DNA from 3 places in the Tardiphaga sp. genome. Region 3 is predicted to be linked to each of the others. Evidence: predicted binding sites of a transcription regulator. Region 3 holds the regulator's gene; each other region holds the start of a gene.

Region 1 (2,268 bases), on a different contig from region 3:
CGTGCGCTGCCGTGGCGTTAATCGGGCGAGCGCGCGGTTGAACGCCTCGAACTCGGATTGAGCTTCAACCGTGCGATCGGGGCCCGGATTTTCGTCGATCAGATCATAAAGCGCATCGACCGTGACGCGACGGGCCCGACGATTCTCGGTGCGCCAGCGGTCACGCGCCAGGTTAACGGCCGAGGTGAGAAGATAGGTCGACGGTCGAATGAGCGTCCCCGCCGATCCGGATCGATCCATTCGCAAGTAGAGTTCATGCAAGGTTTCACGAGCGAGGTCATCCGAGCCCAACCGTCTGGTCAGACGCCGCCGCAGATCGTCGTAATGATCGACGAGCAGTTGCCTTAGCGCAGCCCAGCTTGTTTCGTTATATTGGTGACTCATCGTTCATCACATGCGAACCGTTTGCGAGCTGCGCCAGACATTTTGTCTTCAGTCCTTTCCTGCTTCGGCGCAAATATCTCCATCGCGCGACGATGTCTTGTTGGTCAACATCATTGTAATCGGCTGCGGCATTTCAGACGGAGGCGGTTCGCTGAAGGACAGGCGCGACAAGATACTGGCGATCACGCGGTCGCGCGCCGGCTTGCCAGTCGAAGCGAGCAGCATCGGGTTGGCGATCGCGCCCGCCCCCGTGACCCAGAATCGCATAGCAACTTCAAAATCGTCTGGCCGCGTTTCCGGATAACGGCACAACGCCGCTATGATCCCGGCCTGAACACCACCGAGGAAATGATCGAACCTGGCGATGTACCGATGACGTTCCGCCTCGGCGCGCACACGAGGGTCCGGTGCTTTCGCCGGCACCAATGTGATGGCGCGCTCCGCCGTATAATCGAAATCAAGACCGGTTCCTGAAAGCAGCAGCCGCAGCGCGGCATCCGGCGTGTACAGGCCTCTGATCCCGCTCGACCGCCGGCCGGCCGCCAACGCCGCTTCATAGAGGACCTGGGTCCGACTGCTCGCACCGTAGGCATCGAGCGCCGCCTCAAGCGATTGCGACGGAATGTCGAATGAAATTCCGCGCGCTGTCTCGGCCCTGGCGGACGAGGTGAACCGCAGCAAGCCATGCACGCCTGCCGTTCCCTCCCTGGTGGCTATTGCCGCAATCAGCACCATGCAGACCATCCTGATCAATCGGAGGACGCGAGTGGCGGAACCGAGCTTCGACCATGCATGCCAACAACCGCGCGCTAAACCAAAAGCCCCGCGCCCCTCTACGTTTATGGGTTTGAATTTGCCCGCAGGACCCAAATCCCGAACGCCCAAAGCCGTCCCCGGTTTGAGTAAAAACGACAATCCCCGTGAAAGTTAGCACGGCAAATAAAATGGTTGGATGACAACCAGCGCGCGTTTGATCGTCGCCACGTCCAGACAGGTTGCAACCAGAGAAGGAGAATTCCGAGTTGCCGCAAAGCCAGGGCAGTCCCTATCGTGACATCAGGATAACAATGGCGATCGGTGGGTCCAGGCTATTGATTCAACAGTGCTAAAGTCCCCTCTCCGTCCGATCGACGCTGAATTCGGACTGATCGGCTGGTCGCCCGTCCACCAATCGCAAAACAGCGCCGAATAATCCCGCCAATCGCACGGCTCCGGAGATCGTCGAGAAGGTGCTGCACCTGCGCGCGACCTATCATCTGGGGTCGATGCGCATCGTCTGGTATCCGGCGCGCTTTGCTACCCATCCTAAAATCCTGGATTCAGGCGGTGCTTATATCCTGTTGCCGACGCATGGCGCTGACCATGGCGCAACAGCGTGCGCCTCATCCGTTTGCGATCACATGAAGCCGGGGTTGCGCGGCAGATACTGGGCCCAATTGCCGAATTCTCGCGACGACATCAGCAACATGGGAAATTTGATCCGCATTCCGTGCTCCATCGCGACGTTGAGAGCCGCCTCGCCTGTGCCAGGCAGAAACGCCGATACCTGCGACGAGCCGCTCTCGGCCGCCAGATGCAACGCTGTTCTCAAGGCGGGAGCGACAGCGTGGGGCTCCATGACTGCGAGCGGTCCGATATGTCCGCCGGCGTCCACATAGGCGTAGCCGGCCCAGTCGTTTCCGTCGTGGAGATTGAACCCTCTCGCCCCGCCCTCATTGATCAGATAGCGGTGATGCTTCACGCGCGAGACGCCAAGAACCCGCTCGTCCGCTTGCGCGAGCCGACGCAGGGTCAAGGCTTCTTCCTTGAGCGGCGTGACGTCGTATCGCGAGCCGTGCAATTTACCGATCAATTGCTCTTGCGATGCACTGACACTGTAGATGG
Region 2 (2,268 bases), on a different contig from region 3:
GCGACGCCTGCGAAAAGCTCGCGAGCTGCTTGTGGGTCGACTGCGTCGCAATGATGCCCGGCGAATCCGGGCCGAGCTCCTTGAGCCCCATGGCGAAGCGGCCGGCATAGAGCGGGTGGAATTTCATGAAGCCGGCCCAGGCTTCGTCGAACAGGATGTAATCGCAGAGATGGCCGATGCGCGCGATGATCATCTCGGCGCTGTAGATGGTGCCGTCATAGGTGCACTGTTCCACGACCGCGACACGGAAAGGGCGCGGGCGTTTCCACGCCTCGGGATCGGTGACGAGCGGATTGGTGCGGATGCGCTCGCGCAGCGCGGCCTCGTCGGTGGCGGCCCAGTCCATCGGGCCGATCAGGCCCCACGGATTGCGCGACGTGGGCACATAGATCGGCACACCGCCCGAAATCATCAACGCGCCGTGCAAGGCCGCCTTGTGGTTGTTGCGATCGAACAGCACCAGATCGCCATCGGTGACCAAAGCCGACAGCGCGACCTTGTTGGACGTAGAGGTGCCGTTGAGCACGAAATAGGTCTTCTCCGCGCCAAAAATCTGCGCGGCTTCCTTCTGCGCCTGCAAGGCGGGACCTTCATGAGTCAGCAGGTCGCCGAGATCGAGCACGGAATTGTCGAGGTCGTCGCGAAACACCGCTTCCCCGAGATGTTCCATGAACACGCGCCCGATCGGGCTGCGGCTGTAGAACACGCCGCCATTGTGGCCCGGGCAGGTCCAGAGCTGGTTGCCTTCCTCGGCATAATCCACCAGCGCGCCGAAGAACGGCGTCTTCAGCGTCTCGGCATATTGCTTGAGGCGGCTGATCAGGTTCTTGGCGATGAAGGGTGGCGTTTCCTCGGAGAGGAACACATAGCCGTCGATGAAATCGAGCACCTCGACCGGGACGTCCTCGAACCGTTTGCGGCGGATCAGCAGGATGATGGGGAAGTCCAGGCCGCGTTTGCGCATCAGGTTGATCAGTGCTGCGGTCTTGCCTTCGAGGCCCTTCTTGCCCCAGTCGACTACCATGCAGCCGATCGCCGCGTCGGTCTGGACTGCGATCGTGGCGTCTTCAAGCTTGCGCGCCTTGACGACCTCGAAGCCGGAACGCTCGATCTCATCGACGATCTGATTGAGGCGAATGCCTTCGAGATCGTCGGCGTCGAATGTTGGCATCGCAAACAGGAAATTGAAGCGTTTGAAATAGTCCATCTGTCCACCGATCTTGTTTCGCTGCGATCTCTCGCTGCGTTACGTGACAATTCAGTGACTGAAACCGCGTTGAGGTATCTCAGTCAGGAAAAAGCTTTTGGGAATATGCCGTGAGCAGGAGTTTCGACGGCGGCGGCGTTCTGTGAGGTGTTTCGTCAGCTAGATTGGCAGACGAATGATCACGCAGGAATCGCCGGCAACCGCAGCCGGTGCGAATGGCCTGCGGATCAGAAGTCCTTCGGCAACAGCCAGATTTCCCAGCAGCGATGAGTCCTGTTTCATCACCGGCGTCGCCACCACGGTGCCGTCCGCGCGCGTTTCTAAACGCGTGCGCAGATAATCTTCGCGCTGGTCGTTGGCGGCGAGGTCGCGTCCGAGCACCGCGGGTTCGAGCGCGTGAGCGATTTCGTTTCGGCCGGATAGCGCGCGCAGCAGCGGCACCATGAACAGGAAACCGCAGACATAGGACGAGACGGGATTGCCGGGCAGGCCGATGACGCGCATTCCCTCGCGGCGTCCATGCATCATCGGTTTGCCGGGGCGCATGGCGATGCGCCAGAACGCCATCTCGACGCCGGCATTGATCAGGGATTGCTGCACGAGGTCGTGGTCGCCGACCGACGCGCCGCCGGTGGTGATCAGCACGTCGGCCCTCAGATCGATCGCGCGCTGAATGGCTGCCGTGGTCGCCTCCAGCGTATCCACGGCGATGCCGAGATCGACCACCTCGGCGCCTTCGGCACGCGCCAGCGCACGCAGTGCGAAGCCATTGGAGAGCACGATCTGGCCGGGGCCGGGGACCGCGCCGGGCATCACCAGTTCATCGCCGGTGGCAAGCACGGCAACGACCGGCCGTCGCCGCACGGGCAATGACGGATGGTTCATGCCCGCGGCAAGCGCAAGGTCGCGATCGGTGAGGCGGGTGCCGGCGCGCAGCAGCACGTCCCCTTCGTTAAAATCGACGCCGGCCGGGCGGATATGCTTGCCGGAGATGGCGGCCTCGTTGATCCCGACGACGTCGCCATCGCGCGCGGTGTCTTCCTGGATTACGACGGCGTCGG
Region 3 (2,268 bases):
GATACGACATCTCGTGCGGCGGTAGATCCTTTTGACACATCCAGTGCGGCGTAAAAGCCGGACGCGAAATTCGCGCCCGGTGAGCGCTAAAGGATTCTGACCGCAGGGATTTTTGAAGTCTCAACTCGCAGCGCTGCCCGGTCAGGCTGGCGCTCACGAAGGGAAAATGGCGATGACGGTAATGACATGGACCGACGATCGCGTCGAACAGTTGAAGAAACTCTGGGAAGGCGGCCTCTCCGCCAGCCAGATTGCTGCGGAACTCGGTAACGTGACCCGCAACGCTGTCATCGGCAAGGTTCACCGCCTCGGCCTGTCCGGCCGCGCCAAGAGCCCCTCCTCGGCAGCTCCGCGGCAGCGCAAGGCGCGCCCGGCACAGCAGATGGTGCGTGTCGCCCGCCCGATGGCCCGCGGCAACACGGCATTGGCCCATAATTACGAAGTCGAGGCCGAGCCCGACCCGATCGCCTATGACAATATCGTGCCGATCAGCCAGCGCCTGTCGCTGGTCGAACTCAACGAAGCCACCTGCCATTGGCCGATCGGCGATCCGTCGAGCCCCGAATTCTACTTCTGCGGCGGCAAGGCGCTGGCCGGCGCTCCCTATTGCGCACATCACTCGCGCATCGCCTATCAGCCGGCCAGTGACCGCCGTCGCGCCGTGCCGAAGCCGACGCGCTGAACCGGACGTATCAAGCCAAATGAAAATGCCCGGCAGCGATGCCGGGCATTTTTCGTTGGCACTTGCTTGCCTCACCCCGCCTAGCGAAGCCTCGCTTCGCCGGGCGGGGAGAAGGAAGAGAGACCTACTCCGCCGCCTTGTCGAAGCGGTCATCCAGTGCGTAGCCGGCACCGCGCACGGTTCGGATCGGATCCGGCTCACCGGCGGGATTGAGCAGCTTGCGCAGGCGACCGATATGCACGTCGACAGTGCGCTCATCGATATAGATGTCACGGCCCCAGACGCTGTCGAGCAACTGCTCTCGGCTGAATACGCGACCCGGATGTTCCAGGAAGAACTCCAGCAGGCGATATTCGGTCGGACCGAGATCGATCGGACGGCTGGACCGCACGACGCGGCGCTTGTCGCGGTCGAGTTCGATATCGCCGAAAGCGAGCACGGTGGCGAGACGCTCCGGCGCGGCACGCCGCAGCAGACCCTTCACACGCGCCAGGAGTTCCGGCACCGAGAATGGCTTGACGATGTAGTCGTCGGCACCGGTGGCAAGACCGCGAACACGCTCGCTCTCCTCGCCACGCGCCGTCAGCATGATGATCGGCAGTGCCTTGGTTTCGGGCCGCGCACGCAAGCGGCGGCACAGTTCGATGCCGGACAGACCCGGCAGCATCCAGTCGAGCACCACGAGATCCGGTACACGCTCCTTCAAGCGGGTGTCGGCATCGTCGCCGCGAGCTACGGTTTCAACGTCGTAGCCCTCGGCATCGAGGTTGTAGCGCAGGAGCGTCGTGAGTGCTTCCTCGTCTTCAACCACTAAAATGCGCGCGTTCATTGCCATATTGATCAATACCCTCAGTGACGTCCGACAAGCCTCAGATCATGAACCCGGCGGAAGACCGGCTTCCCCTTTTCCGGATCATGCGTCAGGCCGTCGGCGTATTCGCGAAGTTGGTCATGTCGCCCTTCGGGCGCTTGTCGACCATCTGCTGACCCTCGATCATGTAGAACACGGTTTCCGCGATATTGGTGGCGTGGTCACCGATCCGCTCGATGTTCTTGGCGCAGAACATCAGGTGGATACAGAACGAGATGTTGCGCGGATCTTCCATCATGTAAGTGAGGAGTTCGCGGAACAGCGAGGTGCAGATGGCGTCGATTTCCTCGTCGCCCTTCCACACCGTCATGGCTGCCGGCAGATCGTGCGCGGCATAGGCGTCGAGCACCGACTTGACCTGGGTGGTCACGAGGTCGGTCATGTGCTCGAGACCGCGGATCAGCTTCAGCGGGTGGAAGTCGCTGTCGAGTGCATTGACGCGCTTGCCGATGTTCTTGGAGAGATCGCCGATCCGCTCCAGATCGGTGGCGACGCGCAGCGCGCCGACGATCTCGCGCAGGTCGACAGCCATGGGCTGGCGCTTGGCGATGGTCAGCACGGCACGTTCCTCGATCGTGCGCTGCAACTGGTCGATCTCGGCATCGGCGGCGACGACGCGGGCGCCGAGTGCGACGTCCCGGCGGATCAGCGCATCGACGGATTCGACGATCTGCCGTTCAGCGAGGCCGCCCATCTCGGCAACGAGACGGGTCAG

What was found. Region 3 encodes PhoB, which activates phosphate uptake and scavenging genes when phosphate is short. Its sites were predicted from a motif close to TGTCATNNANCTGTCAT; they were not measured.
Region 1: the regulator PhoB is predicted to act here: its motif matches at 1,326-1,342, upstream of ACEK02_RS30715 (STN domain-containing protein).
Region 2: the regulator PhoB is predicted to act here: its motif matches at 1,251-1,267, upstream of ACEK02_RS16720 (Orn/Lys/Arg decarboxylase N-terminal domain-containing protein).

What each region holds. Positions count from the first base shown of each region.
Region 1 is NZ_JBGMOE010000224.1:51,476-53,743, forward strand. It holds gene ACEK02_RS30710 (RNA polymerase sigma factor) at 1-384, opposite strand, end outside; gene ACEK02_RS30715 (STN domain-containing protein) at 433-1,299, opposite strand; gene ACEK02_RS30720 (GNAT family N-acetyltransferase) at 1,781-2,268, opposite strand, start outside.
Region 2 is NZ_JBGMOE010000122.1:36,629-38,896, reverse strand. It holds gene ACEK02_RS16720 (Orn/Lys/Arg decarboxylase N-terminal domain-containing protein) at 1-1,207, opposite strand, end outside; gene glp (gephyrin-like molybdotransferase Glp) at 1,367-2,268, opposite strand, start outside.
Region 3 is NZ_JBGMOE010000090.1:80,342-82,609, reverse strand. It holds gene ACEK02_RS13960 (GcrA family cell cycle regulator) at 173-682, shown strand; gene phoB (phosphate regulon transcriptional regulator PhoB) at 807-1,511, opposite strand; gene phoU (phosphate signaling complex protein PhoU) at 1,603-2,268, opposite strand, start outside.